4 regions of the Halomonas sp. GT genome follow, and region 2 is predicted to be linked to each of the others. Evidence: predicted binding sites of a transcription regulator. Region 2 holds the regulator's gene; each other region holds the start of a gene.
The links. The regulator FNR, encoded in region 2, switches genes on or off when oxygen is low (the NO sensors DNR and NnrR bind a similar motif). The targets are predictions, from matches to a motif close to TTGATNTANATCAA.

Region 1: B6A39_RS13275 (DUF427 domain-containing protein) is a predicted target of FNR. The motif match lies at 3,972-3,985, and genes of this name have one in related genera.
Region 3: ccoM (cytochrome c oxidase subunit CcoM) is a predicted target of FNR. The motif match lies at 4,731-4,744, and genes of this name have one in related genera.
Region 4: trhP (prephenate-dependent tRNA uridine(34) hydroxylase TrhP) is a predicted target of FNR. The motif match lies at 3,058-3,071, and genes of this name have one in related genera.

What each region holds. Positions count from the first base shown of each region.
Region 1 is NZ_CP020562.1:2,877,298-2,884,823, forward strand. Features, by position in the region: gene recD (exodeoxyribonuclease V subunit alpha) at 1-639, shown strand, start outside; gene B6A39_RS13265 (AAA family ATPase) at 696-2,525, opposite strand; gene B6A39_RS13270 (hypothetical protein) at 2,638-3,336, opposite strand; gene B6A39_RS13275 (DUF427 domain-containing protein) at 3,498-3,872, opposite strand; gene B6A39_RS13280 (hypothetical protein) at 4,258-4,809, opposite strand; gene B6A39_RS13285 (zinc ribbon domain-containing protein YjdM) at 4,838-5,173, opposite strand; gene B6A39_RS13290 (ABC-F family ATP-binding cassette domain-containing protein) at 5,335-6,948, opposite strand; gene B6A39_RS13295 (GNAT family N-acetyltransferase) at 7,231-7,526, opposite strand, start outside.
Region 2 is NZ_CP020562.1:3,216,136-3,223,661, reverse strand. Features, by position in the region: gene B6A39_RS14850 (putative nucleotidyltransferase substrate binding domain-containing protein) at 232-2,049, shown strand; gene B6A39_RS14845 (DNA polymerase III subunit epsilon) at 2,055-2,705, shown strand; gene ttcA (tRNA 2-thiocytidine(32) synthetase TtcA) at 2,772-3,737, shown strand; gene fnr (fumarate/nitrate reduction transcriptional regulator Fnr) at 3,724-4,476, opposite strand; gene hemN (oxygen-independent coproporphyrinogen III oxidase) at 4,535-5,962, opposite strand; gene B6A39_RS14825 (sulfite exporter TauE/SafE family protein) at 6,091-6,786, opposite strand; gene ccoS (cbb3-type cytochrome oxidase assembly protein CcoS) at 6,783-7,004, opposite strand; gene B6A39_RS14815 (heavy metal translocating P-type ATPase) at 7,001-7,526, opposite strand, start outside.
Region 3 is NZ_CP020562.1:2,280,686-2,288,211, forward strand. Features, by position in the region: gene B6A39_RS10670 (proline--tRNA ligase) at 1-352, shown strand, start outside; gene B6A39_RS10675 (transglycosylase SLT domain-containing protein) at 400-942, shown strand; gene B6A39_RS10680 (PqqD family protein) at 939-2,162, opposite strand; gene B6A39_RS10690 (GGDEF domain-containing protein) at 2,645-3,700, opposite strand; gene B6A39_RS10695 (hypothetical protein) at 3,799-4,212, opposite strand; gene ccoM (cytochrome c oxidase subunit CcoM) at 4,495-4,620, opposite strand; gene B6A39_RS10700 (FKBP-type peptidyl-prolyl cis-trans isomerase) at 4,862-5,380, opposite strand; gene B6A39_RS10705 (AmpG family muropeptide MFS transporter) at 5,499-6,869, shown strand; gene B6A39_RS10710 (SEC-C domain-containing protein) at 6,872-7,526, opposite strand, start outside.
Region 4 is NZ_CP020562.1:213,890-221,415, reverse strand. Features, by position in the region: gene B6A39_RS01070 (LysR family transcriptional regulator) at 1-285, shown strand, start outside; gene B6A39_RS01065 (DoxX family protein) at 377-784, shown strand; gene B6A39_RS01060 (DODA-type extradiol aromatic ring-opening family dioxygenase) at 856-1,593, shown strand; gene trhP (prephenate-dependent tRNA uridine(34) hydroxylase TrhP) at 1,586-2,956, opposite strand; gene B6A39_RS01050 (DMT family transporter) at 3,128-4,003, opposite strand; gene B6A39_RS01045 (serine hydrolase) at 4,107-5,525, opposite strand; gene rplQ (50S ribosomal protein L17) at 5,727-6,113, opposite strand; gene B6A39_RS01035 (DNA-directed RNA polymerase subunit alpha) at 6,153-7,148, opposite strand; gene rpsD (30S ribosomal protein S4) at 7,274-7,526, opposite strand, start outside.

The DNA.
Region 1 (7,526 bases), 340 kb from region 2:
CTGAACGCACAGCGCCCGCGTGGGGAATCGTTTGAGGACAACCCTGCGGCCTATAACGCCTGGGCCTTTGATGTGCTAAGTGCCTACAGCCACTTTCAACTGCTATGCGCGCTGCGCAAAGGTCCCTGGGGGGTAGAAGGCTTAAACCTGCATATCGCCAAAACCCTACGCAGCGAAAAGCTGCTGTTTGGCAGTGATTACACGCTGGAAAAAGGTTGGTATGAAGGCCGCCCGGTACTGGTCACCCAAAACGACTACGGCCTAAAACTAATGAACGGCGATATCGGCATAACCCTGGCGATGCCGGATCCCCGCAATCCGCAACAAAAGCTGTTAAGAGTCGCCTTTCCTTCATCAAGTGCCACGAGCGATGCCGATAACCCCATCCGCTGGGTGCTGCCCTCCCGCTTGCATGCGGTAGAAACCGTATTCGCGATGACAGTACACAAATCCCAAGGCTCGGAATTCCTGCACACCGCCCTGCTGCTACCGCCGACGATCAATCCGATTCTCACCCGCGAGCTGGTCTACACCGGCATCACCCGCGCCCGCGATTGGCTCACGCTGGTGGAAGCCAAACGCGGGGTGTTGAATGAGGCGGTGACTAGGGAGGTTATGAGGGTTAGTGGGATAGGATGAATTTAACGTCCACGTAAAGCACACGAGATATACGAGCGTCGTATTTAACGCGCTTGTTAAGGAGTTTCTCGAAGATGATCCAAGTATGGGCTGCACAAAGTAATGAACGTAGATTTCCAACCACCAGGCAAATCAACAAATGCATTCCCCCAATTATTCTGTATATGCAGATGAGCTTTATACGGTTTTTCACTACTTGAAACCTCATAGCCCAACAAATCTTCAATACACTCCTCAATCATAACCCTTCGGTCATTTCCAGTTTGAGCCAATATTGGGGCATTCATCGCTTCTGCACGCTCTGTTCCTGCGTCTCGGTCGTGCATAAAAATGTAGTTCACATCTAGTGCATTCAAATATTTTGCAATTGATATAAGTACTGCCTTTCCTCTAGCCCTTAGAAACTCACAGTTTCCTATAACTTTTGCCTTGTCCTCATGAGACAGCCTTTTAATCGTCTCTCGCACGACGACTTCTTCTGTATCACCTTCGACAAACACACACTTTTTCGAGAAGAACATTCTTGATATATAGTCATCAACCTTTAAGAGCATTTTTAGGTTTTGTTTTTCATCTCCGACGAGCGTAACGAAGGCCTTTTCGAGATTAAAAGAATTTGCTGTCGAAAAACCACCTTCAGTAAAACTAAATTTCGTGAGACTCATACTCTTTTCTGATCCAAGATCAACCATATAAGGCGAATGAGTAGTTGCTATTATCTGACAGTTCGGGCCAGCCAAGTCATACAATGAGTCCCGCATTTGGCTTGCAGCCGAAGGGTGCAAATATATTTCAGGTTCCTCAAAACAGAATATGGTTGCCCGAGGGTTATCAGTATTTCTATTTATAAAATCTTGCACAAATCTTAGCAGCTGGAATGCTGTTGCCCTGATCATTCCATGCCCCTGATAGTCAACGGAGGTTTTTACATTACTCTCCATTTCCACTTTAAACTGGGGCTTTATAGATTTATCTGGCACATCGAGTGTCGCGCTAACATGTACAGACGAATCAGGAAAAAGGGTATCTACCATTCCATTCAGATCGCGAATTAGCTGCCCAAAATCCGTTTCTTCATCATTTGGATTAAGCTCGGAAGCTAGGGCATTAAGAAAAGTCTGTGCTTGAGCGTAGTTTTTAGAGTTGCTTCTAACCGTATCAAATAGCCCCCCCAACAGGTTAAACAATGCTCCACCAGGACTTGTTAGCTCTGAAATACACGACTCTGCTGGTATTACGACGATAATAGGAAGCTTAGACAACACGTTGCCGGGGATGCCACCTGGATTCTCTACCCAAGTAGGTTCTTCGTCTACTTGAACATCCCAACATTCTGGCAAATCTAATAGCTTTGGCTTTGTTGCTGCAGTAGTTAGATTTTTCTCAAAATTAGCTTCGCCAAAATGCTCTTTTAGAAATGCTTCCGAGTAATGCTCTCCTACAAGATCCGATACTTTTCTGCAGTCAGCATACATGGCACTTCTTGTTCTCGGGTATTCCTTCATAAATATCTTCGGCCTACTTTGATTAAGAGACCAAACTTTTTTATAAACAATAGAATTCCCCGTCTCTCCTTCCAGTTCATTTCTAGAGAATAGAACTCTACCTTTAAACCCCAACCAACTATTGGCTTCATTCGGCAAATTGTGATATTCCGCTATAATCTCAACGTCTTCTTCGTAAGTATAACTCTCTTCCTCTTCATTATACTCTTTTGAATAGTCCTCTCTATCCAAATTTGAATTTTTGTGAAAATGTTCCAGTGCGGAAAATACGCTGGATTTTCCAGCATTGTTTGGCCCGATAAGAAAGGTAGTATCTCTAAACTTGATGTGGCAATTCTTGAGTTTTCTAAAATTTCTTATTTGGAGCTCATGCAATCTCATTTAAAAATCCTTATTTTTATTTGGCAAACCAGCCCTTAACTCCCAAACAACTAGCGTACGTTTTTACGCATCCGACATCATATACGCATAGTTAATTCGGTAATTATATCTTTTATAGATCAAACTCTCTCAGTCTAGACTCTCTCAAATCTTTTGGTAAAAACTGCAGCCACTTTGACAATCCATAAACCTGTTCCCTAGTCAAACTACAGTGCATCTTTATTCCATTTTCTCCATTGAGCAAATCACTGACATATGAAACTCCACCAGCATTATCTTTAGCACCCAATGCTGCTATTGTTCTTTCTAAAATATATTGGTATGCATAACAGGTGGAAAGATTTTTTAGGGACAATCTCTTATTAGCTTTTGATGCTTTGTTTTCAATATTCAATATATGCGATACAGAACCCTCTGACAAATCATTATGCTCATTGTATTCACTATAATAATTCTTAAGCACATCGTACGACAAAGACTGGCCTTTAATCTTATAATCAGAAAGCTTTTCTTCCCTTAGAAGAATATAAGCCACTGCTTGAGACTTAGATAAATCATTTTTATTGCCACTTGATTCTGTGGTACTACCACCTTTTAAGTGCCCCTCGCGGCGAGCAATTAATGACTTAGTGAGGTCTGGTACTTGGCTTAAATCGTTGGCTCCGTGCATTTCGGCGCATTGTTTTCCACCAAAGTGTATATTTCCGTTCTTGTCTTTTAGGAAATACGCTTTCCCAGAAGAAAGTTTCTTACCTTTTGCACAATATGACTCGGTGTTTTCATCTATAAAATCCTTTTTCAATATATACATTTACAGACCATCTCCATTTCGGTATAACAGATATTAAACAGCGCGTTATATGATTGGATGAACGCACCAATAAGCTTGTCGAATAAATGCGGCCCATCCTTTCTAAAACAACCAACTGATTCACAATATAATTAATAAAAATTAAGCTAAATTTTCAGAATTCATGAATGCGCGGCATTTGCCATTTCAACAACACTGGGTAAAGAGTTAATTTTCCTTTCTCCATTCACTACCGCCACGCCTTCACCACTAAACACCACCCTACCCGCAATCGGCTGCTCATAACTCCAAGCAATATCCCAATGCTCACCCAGCGAGAAATACACTGTGTGCCCTTTAAACGGGCAATACGTGCTGGTTTCTGACACGGTGAGTAAGTCCATCCGCACGTCTTCACGTGGAAAGTAGTGGCGTGGCGGATAGCCGCGTTCGCGGAGTTCAAGCGTATTGATGGAGTCAGCGATTAGCGTGCCATCAACATGCGCCTGCACGCGTTGGCTAATAGGGTGAAGCTCAATGCGTGGGGGATTTGGCATTAGGTTGTTCCCTGCGGCGTTGTGCGCTCTAGTAAAATTAGCCTAACAGTTAATTTAGATTAAGCCCACCGAAGGGTAGTAGCACTTTAGGCTACGGATATGACCTGGATCAGGCTTGTGGGATGATTGGCTTACTACCTGCTCTGTATGTTGGTGCCTACTTCATCGTCGAAGTGTCGAACTAAAGCTAAAGCCCCCTTATACAACCGGGATCAATTTGGGTGGATAAGCATGTTTCGCGGGTGCCTCATTCGCTCGTTCCTCGCGAGATTCGTTACCGCACGCTACACGTTGCTTCCATTTTTGATAACGGCTCAGTTTACGTTGGGGCTCTATCATCGCGGCCTGAAATCGCTTCCTTCAATGCTACGTGTTGAGCGGGCCATTAACCGTTGAGGTTAATATCGATTCCTTTACGTTTCATGGCGGTGAGGAAGTCATACAGCGATTCGTTATCAAAGGCGTTCATGGCGAAATCGAGTTTGAAATAGTCGCCGTTGCTTAGCACAACCGTCAGCCGCGAGGCGGCTTTGCTTTTAGCGCCACCCTGCCCTGATGTTGGCTTTTGCATGGTATGGGTATGCGTGCCGATGTGTATTTTTTTAACGTCATTCACCGGCAGTTCATGTTCAATGGTTCGCCGCCCCGAAATGCCTTTCACAATGAGCTGATTGCCTCTCAGGGAAAACTGGTATGACGACAGCGCTGTCAGCAGCCACTTCACATAGATGTAAAACAAGCCACCCAGGAACAGCACTCCACTTGGTAGCCCGACTGTTTGCGCGACTGCTTGCTCCATGCCAAACAACTGCATTAGTAGCCATATAGCGAGCCCGACAAATAATGCGCCGTAGAGAATGAGCGCGACCAGCACCATGGGCAACCAGGAGTAAAATGACTTCACGATCTGTTCTTGCGTGTTGAGTCTGACGTCCATGATGGCCCTCTAGGCGAGTGAAGGTGATTCAGGCTTTTTTCACAAACTGGGCGGTGACCATCATGTCGCCAGCGCCATCGACCTTGCAGTCGAGCTGGTGGTCTTTGCCTTCCTTAAGCCGCTTGATAACGGCCTTAGTGCCAATCTTAAGCACGATTGAGCTGCCTTTGACCTTGAGGTCTTTGATTAGCGTTACCTTATCGCCTTCAACAAGCAGGGTGCCATTGGCATCTTTCACCGTGACGGTGTCTTCCGCTTCAACCTCGGAAGGGTTCCATTCGTGAGCGCATTCCGGGCAGATGAACAGGCTTTGATCCTGGTAGACGAATTCAGATTGGCAATTGGGGCAAGGTGGGCATGACATGGAAGGTGACTTCTGTGGTTGGGTTGGCTGCTTATGATACTGAGCCTCTGCAGCCTTGGCGAATGCATCCAGGCAGGTGCAGCCTGTTGATGGCTCAGTGCTTGAATCGTCGCGGGCTAAAGCCACCTCCTACGGGGCGTGTGGTAGGAGGTGCAGTACGATCAAACCGGCTCCAGGTGCCAGCCTTGTTCGGTTGCTAGCAGGCGATCTGTTAGCGCTAGGTTTTCCAGAAAGGCATCGTCGTGGGATACCACCACTAACGCGCCTTGGTAACTGCGCAGCATGGTTTCCAGTGCTTGTGCTGAAGGCAAATCAAGATGGTTATTCGGCTCGTCCAGTAGCAGTAGTTGCGGTGGGGAATCGGCATAGAGGATGCAGGCTAGCGCACCTTTCAGGCGCTCACCACCGCTTAGCAATCCGCTGGGTGTGGTGATTTTTTGCGCGCCTAGGCCTAGCTGGGCTAACCGCATGCGTAGGTCTCCTTCACTCGCGGTTCGGTTGGCCCGTTGCAGCTGTTCGAGTAGCGTCTTTGCTGGGTCTAGATTCCCCAGTTGCTGGTCGAGATAGGCGCTTTCGGGCGTTATGTTGTAGGTTCCTGATAAGGGCTCAATCTGGCCCGCCAGCACGCGGAGCAGCGTAGATTTACCACAGCCATTCGGCCCTATGATGCCTAGTCGCTGCTGCCCTTTCAGCATTAGATTAATGTGCCGAGTGGCTCCCATGACGAACGGTAGCTCAACCCTTTCTAATTCTGCTAAACAGCGCTTGGCGGCCTGGGTAACGGGTATTTCATGCAGGTTGATTTGTAGCTCGTTTTCAACCTGCTTTGCGGCGTCACGCACACGTTGATTTAGCTGCGCCTGACTAACTGCCTGCTTTTGGCGCAGCGCGCCCGCCGAGGTTTCGCTGCGCTCTTTCTGACGATCTAACAGAATCTTAGCCTGGTTGGCTTCCTTGCCCAGCCGATTGCCGCGCGCCTGTCGTTTCTCCTGACGTTCACGCTGCTTGCGCATCGCTCGCTCTTCGCGTTGGCGTTCGAGCTTTCTCTGGCTGAGCTGATCAAGGGCAGCCTGATGTTCATGCGCTTTCGCTTGGGCATAGAACGTATAGTTGCCGCCGTAGCTGTTCAGCCCTAAGGGGGAGAGTTCCACGATACGTTCCATGGCTTCCAGCAGTTGCCGATCATGGCTAACCACTATCAGCCCACGTGGCCAGCGCCGAAGATGTTCGATGAGTGCCAGCCGATGGGGTCGGTCGAGATGGTTACTTGGCTCATCAAGAATCAGGCAATCCGCGCCAGAGAGCATGGCGCCTATTAAGGCAACGCGCATGGCTTCGCCGCCGCTCAATGTGTTCGCTGGAGTGCTGGCCTCAAGATAGCCCAGGCTATTGCGTTCGAGTTCATGGCGAAATCGCTGGGGCATGTCCCAGCGATCATCAACTGCTTCAAAATCCTCAGGCACTGTGCTGCCAGCCTCAATGCGGGCTAGCGCATCCAGCGTTGTTCGAACATCGGCAAGATCAGCGACACAAGTGCCCTTCGGCTGCGCCACCTGCTGGGCAAGATAATGAACGCTGCCGGGGCGCTGACAATGGCCAGTGGTTGGCTGCAATAGGCCAGCAAGGATTTGGGCTAGGACTGTTTTGCCGACACCATTACGCCCCACCAACCCGGTTGGGCGGCTATCGAACCGCTCGTGAAGATCAGTGAAAAGCGTTCTGCCATCCGACAGAACGTAGGAAACACCTTTTAAGGTGAGATAGGTATTTGTCATATGTGATTCCAACGATGCCAAGAACTTTCTCTAGAGCCCTCCCAAGGACCATTTCAAGGACTATTTCTCAAGGACTATTCCAAGAACTATTCCAAGGACTATCCTTGCTGCTGGGGGGATGGAGACTGGCCGTTATAGCAACGGCGGCATCAATGGTTCATTGGACAAATACCTCTGCTAAACGTGGGAAGACTTAAACCATAATACAAATAACACTCGCTAGCTATGAGGTGTTAGGGAGATTTTCGCTCACCATTCCTTCGACAATATCGGCCCCCATTATCAGGTCAGATCCAACCCCAAAAATTGGGTTCCTGGGACAGGGTTATTCGTCACGGGTGGGTGTGGAACGAACCCATATGACTGGTATAACGCCAAGGCCGTTTCGAACTCAGGCAGCACATCAAGGCATATTTTCTTATACCCACTGCTGATGGCTTCCTGCAATATTCGCTCTACCAACCTAGCGCCCAACTTACTTCCACGAGCAGTTGGACGAACATAAACCCGCTTCATTTCGCAGGTATTATCGTTCACCTTGCGAAATGCAGCACACCCCACCGGTATCTTATTAATTG
Region 2 (7,526 bases):
GTCCTAGGTGATAGGACGATGGTCTATGGGTCGCTTAAAAGCAATGTTTGCTACTTTTAATAAGTGGTATATTAAATGATCAAGTTTGCTAATTCGTGTCGCTACTTTGGTCGCTAAACAAACGTCTTTGCGACGTTAGCGGTATAGCAAAAGGTATAATAAAGGCGCTGGTTAAAAAACAATCAAACCTTAAGCCATTTTGTTCTTCATCGCGGTTAACTGGGGTCACTCATGATTGACGTTGATCTTTCCCAATTGCCCTTCACATTAATTGATGATGAAGGGCGTGACCACGTGCGTCGTGGTATGGACATCGCCTATTTTGATCGTGATGAAATTATTATCGAGATGGGACAAGCGGGTGAATCGGTATTTTTGATTCATAAAGGCGAAGTTGCTGAACTGGACCCTACCTTGCCAGCGTCCAGTGCACGGATTGGGCACTACACGGCTGGTGACCTGTTTGGTGCCATTAGTATTCTGAATGGTAAAAGCCGCTATCGTTTCCAAGCTGAGCAAGAATGCTTGTGTTATGTGATGCCTAAGGCTCTATTTATAAAGCTATGCCGTCACCATCCTGACTTCGAAAATTTTTTCAAGCAGTCGCTATCTCATAAAGCGCGTTTAATGACTGAAAAGCGTGCCGAAGGCGGTGTGACGATGGCTGGCTTTATGTTGGCTAAAGTCAGCGAATGTATGCGCGAACCTCTTATCATGGACGCATCGACAGATATTGCTAGCGCGGTGCGCCAGCTCAACGACAGTCATGCGGATAGCTTGTTAGTCAAAACCCAGGGCGAATTTGGCATTGTTACTAAAACCGATTTGCTCAATGGCGTCGTGCTGAATAACTTTGAACATACATCGCCCGTTGAGGATGTGGCCCATTTCTCGTTGGTGACTGTTACCCCCAACCAATACTTATTTGAAGCGCTCGTGCTGATGACTCGGCATAAAGTAACGCGCGTGGTGGTTATGGAGCAGGGAGCCCTGAAAGGGGTGGTAGAGCTAACGGATGTCCTGAGCTATTTTTCGAGCCGTAGCTATGTGGTTAGCCTGCAGGTAGAACAGGCAAATAGCTTAGAAGCATTGGCGGCTGCCAGCCAGCGCACGCCAGAATTGGTGAATGCGCTTATGGCACAAGGGGTTAAACTACGTTTTGCTATGGACCTACTGGCCGCGTTGAATGGCCGAATCATCAATAAAGCGTGGTCATTTGTTATTCCCGAGCAGTATCACTCTCACAGTTGCCTAATGGTCATGGGAAGTGAAGGACGCGGTGAGCAAATTCTTAAAACAGATCAAGATAATGGTCTGATTTTAGCTGATGACAGCCAATGGCCTTCGCTTGCCGACGACATGAATGCGCTTACCCAGACGCTGATTCAGCTCGGTTACCCACCGTGCCCAGGTAATATCATGGTGTCTAATCCTGAATGGGTTGGCACTGTGTCGCAATGGAAAAACAACATTACTAAATGGGTGAGTGCAAGAGATGGCGATAGCCTAATGAAGCTGGCAATTTTGCTGGATGCCCACGGGGTGGCCGGTAACCCGCAATTGCTAGACAGCGTGCGGGCAGCGCTGTTTGAACGCTGCTCACGCGATGAGCTACTACTGTCCTACTTTGCACGCGCTGCGCTGCGCTTCTCAACACCGCTAACGCTATTTGGCTCCTTAAAAAAGCCCCAGCATGGAATTGATATTAAAAAAGGCGGGATTTTCCCTATTGTTCATGGGGTGCGCACAATGGCGCTCGAGCGACGAATTAACGCCACTTCCACCTTAGACCGCTTGGACGCTTTAGCAGAAGATGGTCGTCTTGATCGCCGTTTTGCTGACGACCTGGGGGAGGCGCTGGCGCTATTTACCGAACTACGTTTAAAGCAGCAGTTGCAGACAGCAGAAGCGTCGACTCAGCAGCGCAGCAACCGTGTGGTGGTGCAAGAACTCTCGTCCCTTGAGCGTGATCTGTTGCGTGAGGCGCTGCATATCGTAAAAGATTTTAAGCAGCGGCTCTCCCATCGTTATCATTTGGAGTATTCGTGAGCGGAATGCGCTTGTTAGACCGGCATATGTCATTACTCAGTGGCTCGCTGCGTACATTAATGCAGCGCGAAAGCGACCGCCGACGCTGGGCAGATTCCCCCTACGCATGGCTGTTTCAGCCCTACATGGGGGAAGAAATGGTGGCACTTGCCTGCCAGGTTAGCCCGGGCCAAGCGCCTGTGGTCAGCGTCGCTGCTGTTGTCTTAAGCCCAGGGAGAGTGCAGACCAGCCAAGCCTGGGTGGCTACCCTGGCAGAAGAGCAAAACAACAACGGCCCTGCATTGCGGCGACATCATCAGCTTTATGCGACGGATACGGTGCTGGCGCCTAACGCTGAGCATCTTGGGGCGCTAGCTGAATTTATCGGTAATCGGCCGCTAATTGGTTGGCAGTTAGGCCGCTCGGTGGAACATCTTAATCTTTTGTTTAAAGCCGGGCTGGGATTTGGTTTGCCCAATGCCCAGGTTGATGTTGGAAAGCTGCACTATCGTCAGCTGCGTCGCTTACATCCACAGTGTGAGACGAGCGGCCGCCTAACGGAAGCGCTCGCTCGTTGGCAAATACCCGCTCTTCAATGGATGGGGGTGTTGGGGGATGCTACCGCAAGCGCGCTTTTATATCTGCGTTTGCAGCGCGAGATCGCCCAGCAGGCGTAGTCGTTACTACCCTCATACGATGAATCCACGGGTTTATCTTGGGTGGAGGTGGTGAGTCTTGTTAGAATGTTCGCTGCTTCTTCTACCATCGGCAGTGCCTACACCATGCTACAACCTGACTATTTTGATCCCGCTGCACTTGAGACTGTTTCTGTTAGCAGCTCTGCTGTTAATAGCTCACAGACACCATCCGAGCATCATGCCGCTAAACAAAAGCGTGAATTTAATAAGCTACAAAAGCGCTTACGGCGAGAGGTTGGCAACGCCATCATTGATTATCAAATGATTGGTGAAGGTGACAAAGTGATGGTGTGTCTGTCTGGTGGCAAAGATAGCTATACGATGCTGGAGATACTGCTTAACCTGCAGCGCAACGCGCCAGTTAACTTCTCTCTGGTCGCCGTCAATATGGATCAAAAACAGCCAGGTTTTCCAGAGCATGTGCTGCCCCAATACTTAGATAAAGTGGGTGTTGAATACCACATTTTAGAGCGTGACACCTACTCCGTGGTGAAAGAGAAAACCCCTGAAGGAAAAACGACTTGCGCACTCTGCTCACGATTAAGACGTGGCTCTCTCTATGGGTTTGCTGAGGAAATTGGGGCAACAAAAATTGCCCTAGGGCATCATCGTGAAGATATTTTAGAAACGTTATTTCTTAACATGTTCTTTGGTGGCACTTTGAAAGCAATGCCTCCCAAGCTTTTATCTGACGATGGCAAAAACATTGTCATTCGCCCCCTTGCCTACTGCAAAGAGGCTGATATTGCAGAGTTTTCTCGGCTAATGGAATTCCCCATTATTCCCTGCAACTTATGTGGCTCTCAGCCCAATCTTCAGCGTCAAGTCGTCAAAGATATGCTGGCTGAGTGGGATAAAAAACATCCAGGACGGCTAGAGAGCATGTTTAAAGCAGTGACCAATGTAGCGCCTTCCCAGCTGGCAGACCGCCGTTTGTTTGACTTTGCTGGCCTTGAAGCCAAACAAGCGGCGTTGATGGAAGGGCGTATTCAGGCGCTTACCGTGGACTAGCCGACTGTTCTTCCTCTTCAGCTAGCGTGATGAGGCGTTGCATATCTAAAATATTAACCTCGCGCCCTGAAACAGCCACTACCTCTTGCTGTTGAAAGCGGCTAAGAATACGGCTGACCGTTTCTACCGCCAAGCCTAAGTAGTTGCCAATATCGGCGCGAGACATGGAGAGCCTGAAGCTATAAGGCGAGTATCCACGTCGACGAAAACGGTCTGAAAGGGTAACTAAAAAGCTTGCTAGTCGCTGATCGGCCGTCTTGCGCGATAGCAAGCGCATCATGCGTCGGTCATCCCGCAATTCTTTGCTCATACTCCGATAAAGCTGACCACGTAGTTCGGGTAGTTCTTCGGAAAGTAGGTCCAAGCGATCAAACGGGATTTCACACACCGTTGTGGTTTCCAGTGCAATGACGCTACCGGGGTAGTGCTCTTCATCAATTCCGTCTAACCCCACCAGTTCGCTGGGAAGATAGAAATTTGTCAGTTGATCATTGCCATTACCTTCGCTGGTTACCTGTTTCAGGCTGCCTGAGCGGACGGCATACACGCTGGTGAAGTGATCACCCTGGCGAAACAGGGGCTCGCCTTTTTTAAGCGGAGCGCGGCGACGAATGATGGCATCAAACTGACTCATGTCCTCAAGCTCTAAGGCAAGCGGTAGACACAGCGAGCTTAGGCTACAGGTCTGGCAGCGCGCCTCTTGCAGCAGTGAGCGTCGTTGGCTGGCGGGGTGTGGCATATTATTCTCCCTTTCTCGTTAGCCATCATAGGCCCAGGTGCAAGACGTCTCAAGAAGCTTATACAATCTTAGAGTAGCGCTGAGTCGGCTGGTCAGCTAGGCGAGCATCAAAAGCCATCGCCAAATGGCGAATCAGCAGCCGCCCAGAGGGGGTGGCGCTAATAACTTGCTGATGGCGAGTGATCAAGCCGTCTTGCTCAGCTATCTTCAATTGCTCAATTGCGGTGGAAAAATAGTCATTGGCATCGATGTGCCAACGCTTTCCAACGTCCGCTAGATCAATATGCATGTCGCACATTAGCCGTTCAATCACGTCTCTTCGTATTAGGTCATCCTTATTTAACCTTAATCCTTTAACGGTTGCCAGCTTACCTTGATCTAAGGCTGCTTCATATTGGTTAAGCTGGGTCGGGTTTTGTGCGTAAACGTCGTCAACCCGTGATATGGCGGATACGCCTAAGCCAACTAAATCGCACTGTGCATGGCTAGAGTAGCCCTGAAAATTGCGTTGTAAGGTGCCGTTGCGCTGAGCAATCGCTAGGCTATCGTCAGGTCGTGCAAAGTGATCCATGCCAATATGCACATAGCCTGCGTTAGTCAGCATTTCTATGGTGGTATGCAAAATAGCCAGCTTTTCATCAGCGCTGGGAAGGTCCGTTTCGTTAATGCGTCGCTGTGGCGCAAAACGGGTGGGCATGTGCGCATAATTAAATACGGACAGCCGTGCAGGGTTGAGTTCGATGACTTGACTTAGTGTCTCGGCAAAGCTTTTTTCTGTTTGAAATGGCAGTCCATAAATCAAATCAAGATTGAGTGAGCGAAAACCAAGACGGTGTGCTTCTTCCATCAACGTTTCGGTGAGTACCCGGGGTTGTACTCGGTTGATGGCTTTTTGTACCTGCGGATTTAAATCCTGTACGCCAAGGCTTAGTCGATTAAAGCCGAGAGACTGTAGGTGGCGCAGCGTAAATACGTCTGCTTCACGAGGGTCTATTTCAATAGCGTAATCACGATCGGCTGAGCCAGATAAACCAAAACGGGCATCTAGGCGATCAATCAGATCTCCCATCTGTGCCAAGGTTAGAAATGTGGGCGTACCACCGCCCCAGTGTAACTGTTGCACCGGCCGTGAAGTGTCTAAATGGCGGGCAGTGAGCACCATCTCTCGATCTAGCTGAGAAAGATAAGGTTCTGCAAGGGCGGTATTCTTCGTTGCGATTTTATTGCAAGCACAGTAGAAGCAAATTTTTCGACAAAAGGGCACATGCACATACAGTGATAGCGGACGGTGGCTCTCGTTACTGCGCGCTAGCGCCTGAGTAAAGTCATCGGCACTAAACTGCTCATGAAACGCTAGAGCTGTCGGGTAGGACGTATAGCGTGGGCCACTTTTGTCATAGCGACGCAGCAGCGCTTCATCCCAGGCATTAGCCCCAGACACATCAGTGTTGGTAGGTGAGAAGGCAGCAGTGGCATGAACGGGCATGGCGAGCGCTCCGAAGTGAGAAGTAAACAAAAGGAGTGACTGAGCGCAGTTGCTCAGTATTCTCTTGGAATGCTACGTCGGAGACACTTGGAAAGCGTTGAGCTATATCAAGCTATAGAAGAGTATGCCTAATGCGTTGTTAGGGGTATCAGCGTCCATAGCTGCCAAAGGGCGAAGCTTATTATCGACAGTGCGGCGACGCTTCGAGTGGCGGGGTGGCGGATTAAATGGCTCAGCTGTTGTGCTGCAAATCCCGTTGCCAGCAGAGCAGGGAGTGTACCCAGGCCAAAAGCCCCCATTAAAAGAGCGCCATCGAGTGGGTCTGCAATCGCTAAGCTCCAGGCTAGCATGGAGTAAACCAGACCGCAGGGCAGCCAGCCCCACAGTGACCCCAGGGCGAAGGCTTGAGGAAGTTGGACGACGGGCATCAGGCGTCTTCCCACTGGCTCTATATAACGCCAAAGGTATCTTCCAACGGCTTCTACTCTCAGAAGCCCTTTCCACCAGTTAGCGATATAGAGTGCCATCAAGATGAGCATCAATGCGGCGAAAGCCTGCAGCGCAATGCGTGCAGATGGCGAAAGCGATATGAGTGTGCCAAGTGCAGCAACAATAGCACCCGCCACCATATAGCTGAGAATACGTCCCGCGTTATAGCTAATCAACAGTCCACCCATGCGGGCTGGGTGTCGCATGCTAGGCGGAACGGCAAAGGTTAGCGCGCTCATAATGCCGCCACACATGCCGATACAATGGGCGCCGCCCATTAAGCCAAATACAAATGCGGCTAGTAGGGGCGGTAAATCGAGTCCCGTCGGATTCATACAGGAGGCTCTTGGTCATCTTGAGAAGAGGACCCGCTTTTTTTACGCGCTGCACGCTGCTCGGGAGACAGGTCATTCTCATCGTCGTCGAATAGGATGCGGTGGGCTGGCCCTTCTAAATCGTCAAACTGGTCGTGCTTCACGGCCCAGAAAAACGCCCACACCGCGAGACCCAGAAGAATGAGTGAAAGTGGAATCAGTAAGTATAAAATCGTCATGCCGTCACCGGTGTTGATAGGGCAATCTGAGGGGCTAGCGGCGTACGCCAGCGAGTGAGACGAAGCGCGTTACCTACCACGATCAGGGAGCTTAACGACATGCCAATCGCAGCGAGCCAGGGGGGAATTAAGCCCATTGCTGCTAAAGGCAGTGCCGAAAAGTTGTAGCAAACCGACCACATCATATTTTGGCGCATAATTCGACGTGTGGCGCAGGAAATATCAATCGCCTCAAAAATACGCATTAGGCGTGGGCTGAGCAATATCGCGTCGGCGCGGGTTCGGGCAAGGTCTGTGGCGCCATTCATGGCAATGGCGACGTCAGCGCCAGCCAATACCGGCACATCATTGATACCGTCACCGATCATCACAACACGCTCACCGCTGGCTTGTAACTCACGTAATCGTGCCAGCTTGCCCTCAGGCGATTTGCCAGCGTGCCACGTCGTAATATTGAGCTGTTCTGCCAAGCTTTCTACCGCTTCTTGCGTGTCACCAGAAAGTAGTTCTACTTCCAATCCA
Region 3 (7,526 bases), 940 kb from region 2:
TGATGATTCAGGCATTATCTGGCCAAACGCCATCGCACCGTTCCAAGTAGCGCTGGTACCGATGAATGCCCACAAATCACAACGTGTGCGCGAAGAGTCCGAACGGCTCTACCAAGCACTAACAGCGGCGGGCTTAGACGTGCTGCTTGACGACCGAGACACACGCCCCGGTGTGAAGTTTGCCGACTTGGAACTGATGGGCGTACCCCACCGCTTAGTGATTGGTGACCGAGGCCTGGATAACGGTGAACTTGAATACAAAGGCCGTCGAGACAGTGAGGCAACCATGGTTCCCGCCGATCAAATCGTCGATTTTCTTCGCGAGCAAGCGGGTCTGAGTAACAACGGATAAGGCAGCTTTTCATGTTGCTGGGCGCAATAGTAAGATGTTTGCGCTGGATGAACGGGTGGGTCTTGGCAGGCAGCATTGTATTCGCTGCCTTGCCTATGGCCAGCGCAGTGGCGTCTCCGCTGCGACTGACTCTTGATGCTGCCCACCAACAAACGTCTGATTCTCAGCGGCAGTTGCAACAGTGGCGTAGCCGCATGGATGCGCCACTGTCACGGTTTATCCGTGACCCCGATGAGCGACACGAGTTACTAAAACGTCTGTATCAAGAAGCTCATTTAGCCGGGTTACCCCCTGACCTCGTGCTATCACTAATTCAAGTAGAAAGTGCCTTTAAAGCCGATGCAGTCTCGTCTGCTGGTGCCATCGGACTCATGCAAATTATGCCTTTCTGGGTCGAAGAGCTTGGCCTGCCAATAGACAACCTTAGCGATCCTAATCGTAATCTGCGTTATGGCTGCACCATTTTAGCTCACTACCTCGCCGTCGAACGCGGTGACTTCACTCGCGCATTGGCTCGTTATAACGGCAGCCTAGGACAAACATGGTACCCAGAACGGGTACTAAAAGTATGGCGAGATGATTGGCGTTAATCGGCGACAGGCTGCACTAACCCTAAGCTGACTAGTTGGCCCAATAAATGGCAGATATCCCGCTTGATATTTTGCCTGCTAGCACCAACAAAAAAAGCCACCAAAGTATCAACAATGTCATCTTGGCATAGAGCCTCATGCTGCAGTAATGCCCACACGGCTCTACTCGTCATATTCAAACGATGGATTTCGCCGCCCTCTTTCGCAATGACGAACAGCTCTTCACCCAATGGAAACTCATGAGCCACTGGGCTGATTTGCCAGCTGCGCGTGTCGTTTGGTGCCAACACATAGCTCTGTTTGAACGCCTCAGGCTCAGTTTGGCGACGACACACATTCGTCGCTACAGCACCGTCAAGAAACCCATCGTTATCTATCTCAGTTGCCAGCCACGTTGCCGCTTCGTAAGCATCTCGGTAACGCATTAAAAAGCACGGCAAACCTTTTAAGAGTGGCAAAAAGCGTTCAATCAACGTTTGATCCGACTCATGCTCAGCGAAATTCTGCTGCAACAACTGCCATAACCCATCTCCCGGCTGCAGACGTACAAGCTGTGGCTCACTAATCGATTCATCGCGCTCAATAAGGAGTATGGCGCCTAGCGGACAGCGCACCCCATGCGATGCCAGCTGCTGCTCGTTTAACGCTAAGTAGCCATAGCGATCATCATGAGGCCCTAAGTGGTTAGCAACAAACTGATGAAACTCAGACGCTAGAGTCTCGGGCAACGGCAAACGCAACCTAGGTGCAACGCCCAGCGCTATTCCTTCACCACCGCGATTGAGTGCCAGCACATCATCGCCGAACACCCGATAACCAGCTGCAGCAAACGCCGCCGTGAGCGTGCTTTTGCCCGCTCGATGACTATCCGGAAATATTACTAGCTGTTGATTAACCTCTACCGCCCCGCAGTGAAGTCCAATATGCTCTGGATGGTGGCGCAGATAAGCACCCGCTAAATCAGCAATCACGCTGCATGCGGTTCCCGCTGGTGTATCTAATAACATACCACCCGGTAGTGCCGGTGCTTCCTGCCAGTAACCTTTAGGATGACGCCAAACACAAATAGAAGGTGCTTGCTGCTGAGCCTCACAGGGCGTTAGCCGCCAGCCAGGCATGGCCTGATGGATCACTGGCAGCAGGTGCTCTGCATCAATCAAACGTATGCAAGGGCCAATATTTTCCAGCGCATAATCAACAGCAATCGATGTGGCAGACACGACACCCCCCTACCAGCGAGGTAATAAACGACTTATGTGAATCTCAATCACACCATCTCGTTCCCAGCGAGAACGCTGTGGGCGAGAGTAGTAAGGGCGAGAATGCCGTGATTTAGAATAACGAGGTCTTGAATAGCTGGGTCTTGAATAACTGGGTCTTGAATAACTGGGCCGCGAGTAACGTGAACGGGAGTGATGATCACGCGCTTCAGCTTGCCCCATGGATAACAGCGTAGGGGCTACGTAAAGTGCAGCGGCACCAAGCCCTAAGCTTGCTAAAACTTGTCGGCGTGAACGCCGCTTATTCAGCAGGGAATCGGCTTCATTGCTCATATCAGCACTCCGGATTAGTCGCTAGAAAAGGTTATGAAACGCTGTTTTAAAAACAATCCTAGCGTCGAAGCACTCGTCAAACCACCGATTGAGCGTTACTTTCCCATTGTTTACTTTTTTTAACTATACCTCAGCGTTTTGTGAAAACATTATGCAGCCACAGTAATCTGCCAATCATTACGGCCTGCGCTCTTTACTTGGTAAAGCGCTTTATCAGCATATTTGTAAGCGCTTGGAAAGGTGGTTTTCCCTGCGGTAAAGCGCGCCGCCCCAATACTCAAGGTGACCCTTTCATTGTCCGGATGCGTGGGGTGTTTGAAATCAGCCTGCTCTAAAGCAGACGTCAATTGTTCACAGTAGCCAATCAAGATTGCATCTTCATCACAAGGCAATACGGCCGCAAACTCATCGCCCCCTAACCGGTACAGTTTTGCATCTTTTCCAAGTACATGTTTTAAGAGGCTGGCTAAGCGCCTTAACAGTTGATCCCCCTCAGGATGCCCCAAGGAATCGTTGTACTGTTTGAAGAAGTCGATATCGACCAAGATCAAAGCAAGCGCTGCCCCCTCTTTGGCGGCGACATCCTGATGAAGCGCACTACGGTTACCTATCCCCGTCAGCGGATCGCGCATCGCTTGCTGCATCCAGGCCATTGTTTGCTTAGTAGCGCGCTCTGTTCGCCGCAGCTGGCGCTCATGCATTAGCCAAAACAGCAGGCCTAGCGCAAAAATCACCATACTCGAATAGGTGAGAACCTGATTATGCCGCCGGGTGCTCTTAGAAAACTTATTAATTGCCATACCACGCAGGTCGAGCTGGTTCATCTCAATGTTTGTTAAACAATCAATTGGTCCCAACAGTTCGGCCGCGGCATCAAAGGGTGTCACGGCATTTTCTTTAAGGCGCTCTGTTAGTAAAGTTAGGGTTTGTAAACTTGATTGAGTACAACTGTACTTTTGACGATATATCTCAACGTCAATTAGTCCATAGGCAAGATCGAGATTAAGCCTAACCGTTTGTCGTTGTTGATCGTCAAAAGCCTGTTCGCTTAACAAATGTTGCTGGGCGAGCTGTAAATATCCCCGCGATCTGGTAGCCAATTGCTGCCCAGTCAAATTGCCGGTTTGGCTGAAGTAAGCTTGTATTTCTGGATATACCCATCGCGCCTCATAAACAATAACCACCATCAATGCCATAAAGCTCATAAGGCTCAATGATAGCCACGTTACATAGCGCCGCTTCCTACCTAAAGGACTAGGTGGTGGTGTAGGCACGGCAGGTGGGCAAGATGGCGGTTCAATAATCACCAACGCGCCTCAATACTTCGAATCATCCATATCCAATCATTGAATTCACGTAAATTCTCGATATCACGCTGATCATCATAAGCCTGCTCAACCAGCCGCAACGGCCCTCGCGAACGCAACGTAAGCGGCTCTCCATTCTCTTCCGTTACCATTAACCACTTAGGATCATTCCAGCCACTTAATGTCACTTCGTAATCATCCCATGCCGTAAAGCGCAATGCAGGGGGAACTTCGCCAAACTGATTAATGAGAAAGCGACGGAACTCAAGTCCGTGCATATCAACTTCTCGCCCTTGAAAAGGATCAAATATTGACAAGGTAATCGTAGACTGTTGGCGCAACTCGTTAAGAGAAAGCGTTGTGGTTTTTTCGCCATTAATTACGCTTAATGACTGAGAATAGGCCGGCATTGATAGCCAACTAAGTAATAGTAGGACGCAGACAACACTGACCTTGAAATAATGAAGAGCGCAACAGCGTATGGCAACGATTGAAGTAACAGCATTCATGGCAAATGGCTTCCTGGCGATACAGTGCCTTATTGTGCTGCCAGATACTTTACCAGACGGTTAATGCGAATACTCGGAAACAGTTTTTAATCAACAAAAAAAGCCGGCCCAATTGGGCCGGCAACAGGAAGCTCGCTGTTAAAAGCAAGCCCCCTCCCCTGACGACTGTCATCACAAACAGCGTTAATGCTTTTTACGTTCATCCTTACGGAGATGGTCGCGTACAATAAAACCTACCCAACCAATCATAAAAGCAATCATTAACGCGACAGTAACTAGACCGAAAATAACAGTATCATCCCAGTACATGGTGATCCCCTCCTGCCGTGATGTATGACACCATCCTAGTGCGTTGATAGCGGCAGGAAGCTGACCTGGGTCAAGCTTTTCAGCGGGGTTATTTGCGGCCTGTCAGGAACTTGATATGGGTCAGTTTTTAGCGCTCAAAGTACGCTGCAGCTTCAAAATACGCTGTCAATTTTGAGCACGCCGAAGATTTAAAGCCTGTGAAACTTAAAGCCTGTGAAACTTAAAGCCCTAAAACTTGCAGCTAAAGCACTTTTCGATCTTCTACTTTACTGTGTTCAGTTCCCGGCGGTAGAGGATGGCCTTTAGCTAGCTCTGCACGGGTTGCATCTCGTACATCCAGCACGTTTACTTGGTAGCGAAGCGTGTGACCTGCCAGCGGATGGTTTGTATCGACCGTTACCATGTCACCATCAATACTCATCACCGTGACAATTTGCGGGCCTGCTTCACCTTCTGTTTGGAAACGGCTACCTGGTTCAAGCGTCGCGCTGCCAAACGACGCACGGCTCACCTCCTGCACCAAGTCTTCATTACGGAGGCCGTAGGCATCAGCAGGCGCAAGCGTGACACGCAGCTCATCTCCAGCGGCTTTATCTTCCAAGGCACTCTCTAAACCGGGCAAAATATTATCGTGTCCATGGAGATACTCTAAGGGCTTATCACGCGCGTTGGAGTCATCTAGCACGCGGGTACTGCCATCGCTAAGCACATCGCTTAACACGTAGTGTAAAGTGACTACCTGATGGGCTGTAATCGACATTGAAAACTCCTCTCCGGTAAGCTATCGGCTTTGTCATGGATATCAGGCCTAGTCTACCACTGACCGGTTTTTAGCGGGCCTCGATGCAGACGTTTTCTTTCCTGGAGTGTTAACCAACATGCCCACCCCTATTCCCCAGCGCAGCTGGCTGGATGCGCTAGGTATTTACTGTCGTGCGCCTGTCATCACCATGCTGTTTCTAGGTTTTTCTGCAGGCCTGCCTTTTTTACTGGTGTTCTCAACCCTTTCTGCATGGCTACGCAGTGACGGTGTAGAAGTTGCCGCGATTGGCTTCTTTGCCTGGATTGGCATGCTCTACTCAATCAAGTTTTTTTGGGCGCCTATCGTTGACCGGCTTGCACTTCCGATCCTGACCCGCACGTTTGGCCAACGACGTGGCTGGATGCTGCTTGCCCAGGGGATGATTGCAGCTGGGCTAATTGGCTTAGCGGGAGTCAGTCCGGTAGGCAACCTAGGCTGGGTAGCAACCTTTGCGCTGCTGGTAGCCTTTGGCTCGGCCACACAGGATATCGCCATTGACGCGTACCGCATCGAATCCGCGGATGACGATGTACAAGCCGCAATGGCCTCTACTTATATTATCGGTTACCGCGGGGGGCTGTTAGCCGCAGGAGCAGGGGCGCTTTATGTGGCATCCGCGATTTCCTGGAACGCAGCGTATCTCTGCATGGCTGCGCTTGTGGGCATTGGCGTGCTCACCGTACTCATTCGACCTGAACCTAAGCGCGCATCGCTGACAGTTCAGCTCATTCACGAACCCAAAGTACGCGCCTTCATTCGTGCCAGCCGTGGCCAACCGAAAGTTTTGCGACGTCTAGGTGCTTGGGTGATTGGTGCCATTGTGTGCCCTTTCACCGACTTCTTCCGCCGCTATGGGGTGAAGGCGTTGGGCATTTTAGTGTTTATCGCGGTGTTCCGAATTAGCGACCTTGCCATGGCCTCTATGGCAAATCCGCTATATATCGATTTAGGCTTTTCACTGGCCACCATCGCCAACGTCACCAATATTTTTGGTATTGCCATGAGCATTACAGGGGGCATTCTTGGTGGTTTGCTGGTCGCTCGCTACGGCATTGGGCCACTGCTAATCATTGGCGCAGGCTTTGTCATGGTGACCAACCTGCTGTTTGCCGCGTTAGCATTGATAGGTAATCAGCTTCCTATGCTGGTCGTCACCATTATTGGCGACAACCTTGCCAACGGCTTAGCCAGCGCTGTCTTTATTGCGTTTCTTTCCAGCTTAACCTCGCGGGCTTATACCGCCACCCAATACGCACTGTTTTCGTCGTTAATGACGCTACCAGGAAAGTTTCTGAGCGGTTTTGGCGGGCTGGTCGTCACGGCTCAGGGATACGCCACCTTCTTCGTAGTGGCTACCCTGCTCGGCTTACCCGCCATTCTGCTAGCCATCTGGATCAGCCGAGATAAGCAATTGGTGCCTACCCCAGTGATCGCAGAAGCAAAATAAAACTAGCGATGATCCGCCAACCACGCCAGCGCGCCTGGCGTGGTGCGCCACTGGTCACGCATCAACGTACGATACTGCCATGCTTCCGCACGGGAACCGGGATCTACCTGACCATCCGCATGGGGCATAGAAGGCCGTGGATTCTCTGCACACAAAAGCTCAAGCGCATAGCGATTATGGGCGATCACATCCGCCAACGCTGCTTCGGCGGCATCGTGGTTTTCCAAACGATATAGCGCCAGCGTACGGCCCATCAATAACCCCAGCTCTAAAGAACCATCGTCCTTTTGTGGCTCATCAGTGAGCGCTAACGCTTCTTCATTGCGGTCATCCCGCAGCAATTGGTCAAGCACTAGCTCTCTCAACCCAAGGCTATCTTCCTGATCTATAGCTAGCAGCTCTTCAGCCAACTCGCGTGAGTGCTGGCGCGCTCCGCGCTCCATGCCCACCACCAGTGCAAGGCCAGTACGCAGCAGCATGGCGTTATCGGCATCATCCCAACACAGGCTGCCGTCACCGGCTGCACGGGCTTGTTCTAACCAGCGGGAAAGGCGCAGTGCCAGGGGTTCCAGCAGGCTCGGTGCCATCCACGGCAGGCTACCAAAGCGGCTGGTCAGCGCTAACGTTAAATCTTGCACTACCTGGGGCGCATCTAAC
Region 4 (7,526 bases), 1.2 Mb from region 2:
CCCCTAGAGAGTAATAATGGGGATATGCTGACGCATGCTGCTGAAGCAGGCTTAGGGATAGCGCAACAGCCCAGCTTTTTAGTGACTGATAGCATTACGAACGGGCGCCTAGTACCCATCTTGCAGAATTTAACCCCTGCTTTGCTAGATATCCATGCGATTTACCCAGCCCGACGCTATTTACCTGCCAAAGTAGAGCGCTTTATTGAGTTATTAACGGCAGCATGGGGTGACCCACCAGCATGGGAAATCGAGCTCGGATTGTCGCCTTTATCGCAACAGTGAAGTGCAGTAACAGTGGATTATCTCAGTGTCTTTTATCCGTAAAGTAGCGCTATCGCATCCAACGTGATGCTCGCAACTAAGAGAGACGGCAATGACCACTGTTAACACTTCACCCCTTACTCTCCATGCCACCGCCTTGCTGCGCATCAGCTTGGGCGTGATGGCCTTAGCTCACGGCTTGCTTAAGGTATTTGTCTTCACCCTGCCAGGCACCGTCGGCTATTTTGAATCTTTGGGCTTACCGGGTGTTCTTGCGTACTTCACTATTGCTGCCGAAATAGGGGGTGGCCTTGCGCTTTTACTGGGGATCTATACTCGCTGGATAAGCCTTGCTCTAGTGCCCGTGTTGCTAGGTGCAGCCACGGTACACGTGGGCAACGGTTGGCTGTTCTCGAACGCGGGTGGAGGCTGGGAATTCCCAATTTTCTGGACGATTGCTCTCGTGGTACAGGCAGGCTTAGGTGGCGGTAGCGCTGTTGTCAGCCGCAAACTCGCTTAACCGCTCTGCCCGCATTGGCTTCGGCTTGTGCGGGCATCATTAGACCGCTATAGGCTAACGGAGGTACTAAGATGCTACCCAGCCTGTTTATTTCTCATGGCTCACCCATGCTGGCACTGAATAAAACGCCGGCCCACGCTTTCCTACGCGAACTGGGGAAGCGCCTTTCCCCTCGCGCGGTGGTCGTCGTATCAGCCCACTGGGAGAGCCTCACGCTCAAGGTCAGTACTAGCGCACAACCAGAAACGATTCATGATTTTGGCGGGTTTCCACAAGCCCTTTTTGAATGCCAGTATCCAGTCCCTGGCAACCCTGAATTGGCGGAACAAATTGCAGTATTATTGGGTGCTGAGCGCGTTGAGCGCGGCCTTGATCACGGCGCCTGGGTACCACTTTCGCTGATGTTTCCAGAGGCCAATATCCCCGTCGTTTCACTATCGCTACCTGTGCGTTGGGAAAATGATGCGCTAGTCACGCTAGGCGAGCGTCTATCTACCTTACGAAAACAAGGGGTTCTGATTATTGGTTCGGGCAGCCTAACCCATAATTTATATGAAATTCTTCCCCAAGGGAGCCCCGCTCCCGCCTGGGTAAATGAGTTTTCCCAGTGGGTTAGCGAACATATTGAAGCCAATGATCGCCAAGCGTTGCTCCACTGGGAGCGTGCTCCAAAAGCGCAGGAAAACCACCCGACCCCAGAACACTTCCAGCCCTTACTGGTGGCCATGGGGGCAGGCGGAGATGGAACTCAGTTACACCACAGCGTGGAACATGGCGTACTGGCGATGAATGTCTACGCGTTTAGCTAATAGCAGTGCCTAATGATACGGATTGGTTTTTTCGGGGCGACCCCAGATCGCGCATTAAAAGCGCAAATTCACTCTGTTCAGGGCCAATGCTAATACCTGGCACGGGGAGGCGAACTCGGTGCCCTGAGCCAGGTGCAGCACGCTGGGCTTCACCGCGAACGTTCTCCATATGTTCAAGCACGAAGCGGTGATTTCCACCTGGCAGCATGAGCTCCATGCTGTCCCCCACTTCAAAGCGGTTTTTGACCTCGATGTCCAACCAGCCACGAACAGGATCGTAGCCCAGCACTTCACCGACAAACTGTTGGTGCACACCGATGGAGCTACCCTGCTGATAACTTTGAAATTCATCGTGCACATGGCGGCGATAGAAGCCTTCGGTATACCCTCTGTTCGCTAAGTTCTCCAGCTCATCCATTAACCCCATATTAAAGGGGCGGCCAGCAACGGCGTCATCGATGGCGCGGCGGTAAACCTGTGCGGTTCGTGCGACGTAGTAATGAGACTTTGTTCGTCCTTCGATCTTAAGCGATGCTACCCCCATTTTTGTCAGACGCGCTACATGCTGTACTGCACGCAAATCCTTAGAATTCATAATGTAGGTGCCGTGCTCATCTTCATACACAGGCATCAGCTTGCCAGGGCGAGTGACATCTTCAATCAACGCTGAGAGCTCGTCCTGGTCAGCTACCGTCGTTTCACCTCCATGCTGAGCCGGCAACAGGTCACCCGTATCATCTTGGGTGGCTGCTATGGTGTTATATTTCCAACGACATGCATTCGTACAAGTGCCTTGATTGGGGTCGCGGTGATTAAAATAGCCTGACAGCAGGCAGCGCCCTGAGTAGGCAATGCATAGCGCACCATGAACGAAGGTTTCTATTTCTAAGCCAGGGCACTCTGCGCGTATTTCGCCAATTTCTTCAAGGGATAGCTCCCTCGACAAAATAATGCGGCGAATACCTTGGCGCTGCCAGAATTGAGCGGCGGCCCAATTGACGACATTGGACTGCACCGATAGGTGGATTTCTTGATCTGGCCAACGATCGCGAACCATCATAATCAGACCTGGGTCTGACATGATCAACGCATCGGGTTCGGCCTCAATGACAGGCTCCATATCCCGTAGGTACGTTGTCAGTTTGCTATTGTGCGGAGCAATGTTGGAAGCAACATAGAATTTCTTGCCTCGGGCATGTGCATACTCAATGCCACGATGCAGATTATCAATTTTAAAATCGTTGTTACGCACCCGGAGGGAGTAGCGCGGCTGACCTGCATAAACGGCATCTGCCCCATAGGCAAACGCGTAACGCATATTTTTAAAGGTACCGGCAGGCGAAAGTAATTCGGGAGCTTGCATAGACAGTCACCGTTATCAGGACGATGGCGCACGGGCGCAGTGATGAAAGTGCCGGATTATAACCAGCTCAAACAGCCTGTCTTGCTCAGCTATCTACTTTGCTGACCCAGATCAAAAAGTAATGACCACAAGCCTCTTTTGACGCATACGACGATTAGTAACAGCCGCGTTTTAAGCCGTTGGGCGGGGTTTCAGCGTCGTGCGACGGTCATGGTAAGCAATTGCTAATCCGCTACCCATAATCAGCACGCTGCCCACCCATACCCACAAATCGGGCAGCTCTCCCCAGAACCACCAGCCGAGCAGCACCGCCCACAGCATCGCCGTGTAATCAAATGGAGCGGCAATCGCCGCAGGGGCAAAGCGAAATGCCAGCGTAATAAACGCAGTCGCTCCAATACCCAAAACACCGGCAGCCAAAAAACCAAGCCAGTGCCAAGGCTCTGGGGTTTGCCAAACCCAGGGCAAACTCAACGTAGTGACGATAAAGGGCACTAACGTCATATAGAACACCATTGCCCACAGGTGCTCCCGAGCGCCATAGCGCCGCGCAGTAATCATCATTAGCGCATAAAAGAAAGCGGCTCCCAAGAGGGTTAGCGTACCGAGCTGGAAAGCATCACCACCGGGGCGAACCACAATCAGCACGCCTGCAAAGCCAACTAACGACGCTATTAATACGGGTGGATCAATCCGCTCGCCAAGTAACGGCACTGAAAGCAACGTTACAAACAAAGGTGCCACAAAAGCGATTGCCGTAGCCTCTGCGAGTGGCAATAGGGTTAGTCCCCAGACAAAACACACCATTGTAGCGGTATAAATTAATCCTCTTAAAAGGTGTACACGGGGACGTTTGGTATACAACTTGCGCAACCCTCCCGCAAAATGCGCTAACAGGGCAATGAGCGGTAATGACACGAGTGTACGAAAGAAAATAATCTGTAGTGGCGAATGTACTTCGCCTAGCCACTTCGATACAGCGTCACCAAGCGCTAAGAACAGAACCCCTAAACACATGCACAGGATACCTTTTAACGACGTTGTCACGACGCTCTCCTTTACCCTACAGACACTTTATCAGCCGGGATTAAATAACTAATAAAAAACCCCGCCAATGTGTCACTGGCGGGGTTGCGTATCTAACGTGGCTTTACAAGCTTGCGTTGACCACCATGCACTCCATCCCCTGCGCTTGGAGCGTTCTACAGGCGCGTCTGGCGCGCGCTTCATCCAAAGCGACAACACGAGCACGGAATACCGGCGTTTGACCACCTAAGGTATCGATAGCAACCCGTCCACCCACTTCATGAGGGAGGCGTTGGGCAGCCTGCCGTGCCAACTGCTCTGCTCGCGCCGCTTGGCTAAAGGCTCCTACCTGGATACCCCAGCCACCAGCGGTAACAGACCGCTGTGGCGTAGCCGCCAACTCGCGCTCACGTTCAATAAAAGCATTCACCGGATCTGGTGTACGGGTGACAGAAGTTTCTGTCGGTGCCTCCATGGAACGCGCAAGACGATCTTCAATTTCAACAGCTGGGGCAGACGCTGGTGAAGGAGAAAGTGTTGTCGCTGCCAAATGATTGGAAGCCGTTAAATTATTCACAGCCGATTCATTACTCGCCATGACAGGACGATTAGAGGCTGGCGGTGTCGGTACGGGACGTTGGCTAGGCGTGCCAGAAAAAGCCATAAACTCGCTAGAAAAATTAGTATTCGCCAGCCACGTTTGCTGGTCACGCAGCGCTGCACGAGCAAAGCTACGGTCTAACAAATTCGCCATATGAGTGTCACGAGAAGCTCCACTAAAACCACCCATTACGATGCCTACTAAGCGGCGATCCCCGTGAACAGCCGTTGTCGCCACGTTGAAACCTGACGCGCGAATAAAGCCAGTTTTAAGGCCATCTGCACCGGGGTAGTTTTTCACTAAGCGATTATGGCTGGTGTGCCGGGTTCCACGATAGGTGAACTCCTGCAGCCCAAAGTAGTGGTAATACTGTGGAAAATCCTGCATCACGCGTACAGAGAGCGTCACCATATCCCGTGCCGTGGTGACTTGCTGGTCATCAGGTAGACCAGAGGCATTGCGGAATGTAGTGGCATTCATGCCTAGCTCGCGAGCTTTTGCGGTCATCAACTGAGCAAAGCGTTGCTCACTACCACCTAACGCCTCAGCAACCACGACAGCAACATCATTCGCAGAACGCACCGCCAACGCACGAATAGCAGAATCAACAGGAATCGTACTTCCTGCAGAAAGCCACAGTTTTACAGCAGGCATGGCGGCAGCTTGAGCAGACACAGGAAGCGGCTGATTAAGACTAAGCTGACCACTTTCCAATGCTTCAAACATAAGATAAAGCGTCATCATTTTGGTTAACGATGCGGGGTAGCGACGCTCATCGGCATTCTCGGCGTACAAGACCTCTCCGTTTTCCAAATCCACAACCATGCCAGCATAACGCGGATTTGCATGAGCACTCGATATCGCGCCTAGCAGCACTACCATTAAAGACAGCGGAAGCCACCAACGCGTGACTATCGTTGCGCATATTCCCCTTGTTGCCATACATGCCCCTTTCTTGTTTTGCTGTGATGTCACACTACCAACCATCAATCTACTTGCCATACTAAGAAATCTAAGACTAGCACGGTAACTCGGCAAGTGAATTAAGAAAGCAGTATATAAGTTGAAAACGCAATGAATAGACCAAAAAAAACCGACCCTAACGGGTCGGCTTTCATTTTTGTTGAGCAACAACGCAAAGACTTACTCTTCTGCAGCTGCTTCTTCAACAACCGGACGGTCAACTAGCTCAACGAACGCCATAGGCGCGTTGTCGCCTGTGCGGTAACCGCACTTGAGAATACGGATATAACCACCCGGACGCTCGGCATAACGCGGACCTAGCTCGTTAAACAGTTTACCGACGGCTTCTTTGGAGCGCGTACGGGCAAACGCCAAACGACGATTTGCAACGCTATCCTGCTTGGCTAGGGTAATTAGCGGCTCGATAACGCGACGCAATTCCTTGGCCTTAGGCAGGGTTGTCTTAATGACTTCATGTTCGACCAGCGAGACAGACATGTTCTTAAACATGGCCTGACGATGCGAGCTGGTACGATTCAGATGACGACCACTCTTACGATGACGCATGGTTGTAATTCCTTACCAAACTGGGACTCGAGTCGACACTCACGCGGAGGCCTTGTCGTCCTTCAGGCTAGCGGGTGGCCAATTTTCCAACCGCATGCCGAGGGACAAGCCGCGCGCTGCCAATACGTCTTTGATTTCATTCAAAGACTTTTTACCAAGATTAGGCGTCTTCAGCAGCTCAACTTCAGTGCGCTGGATAAGATCACCAATATAGTAAATATTCTCGGCTTTTAGGCAGTTAGCGCTGCGAACTGTCAACTCAAGATCGTCTACGGGGCGCAATAGGATAGGATCAACAAGATCCTCTTCCTCTTCGACTTCCTGCTCTTTATCAGCTTCCAGGTCGACGAAGGCGGCCAGCTGCTCTTGCAGAATGGTCGCACTGCGACGGATAGCCTCTTCCGGATCCAGTGTACCGTCGGTTTCCAGATCGATAATTAGCTTATCGAGGTCGGTGCGCTGCTCAACACGAGCGGCTTCAACCGAATAGGAAACACGGCGAACAGGGCTGAAGGTGGCATCCAGCTGCAGGCGGCCAATTGCACGTGTCTCTTCATCAGAGCCACGAGCGTCAGCCGGTTCGTAACCACGACCCAGCGCTACCTTAAGCTGAATTTTCAGCTCGGCACCTTCATTGACATGAGCAATGACGTGATCCGGGTTGACGATTTCGACGCTATGATCAAGCGCAATGTCGCCAGCGGTGACGACAGCTGGGCCCTGCTTGTTCAGCGAGAGCACCGCCTCATCGCGGCTGTGCATCTTGATCGCAACATCTTTCAAGTTCAGGAGGATTTCGATGACATCTTCCTGCACCCCTTCGAGCGCACTGTATTCGTGCTCTACACCGGCAATTTCAGCCTCTACCACGGCAGCGCCGGGCATGGACGAAAGCAGAATGCGACGAAGTGCATTCCCCAGGGTGTGACCAAAGCCGCGCTCGAACGGTTCGAGAACGATTTTGGCATGATGTGCGCTGATTTCTTCGACCTTGATGTCACGAGGACGAAGAAACTCTGTCACTGAACGCTGCATATGAACACCTTTCAGGCTGCCAAACGGATACTGAGTACTCTAGAGCACACTACTCAAGAGCATCTGGGCGGTTAGCTTTGCTACCCCGCCCAGGTCTCAAGAAGCAGAAATGTAAATCAAACTGCTTACTTGGAGTACAGCTCGACGATCAGGTTTTCGTTGATGTCGGCAGTCAGGTCACCGCGTTCAGGCAGAGCCTTGAAAGTGCCTTCCATCTTCTTGGCGTCGATTTCGATCCAAGCGATATCGCCACGGTTGGCCGCAATGGTCAACGAGTGTTGAATACGTGCTTGGTTCTTCGCCTTTTCGCGAACAGAAACAACGTCACCGGGCTTCACTTGGTAGGAAGCAACGTTAACGGTGCGGCCGTTCACGGAA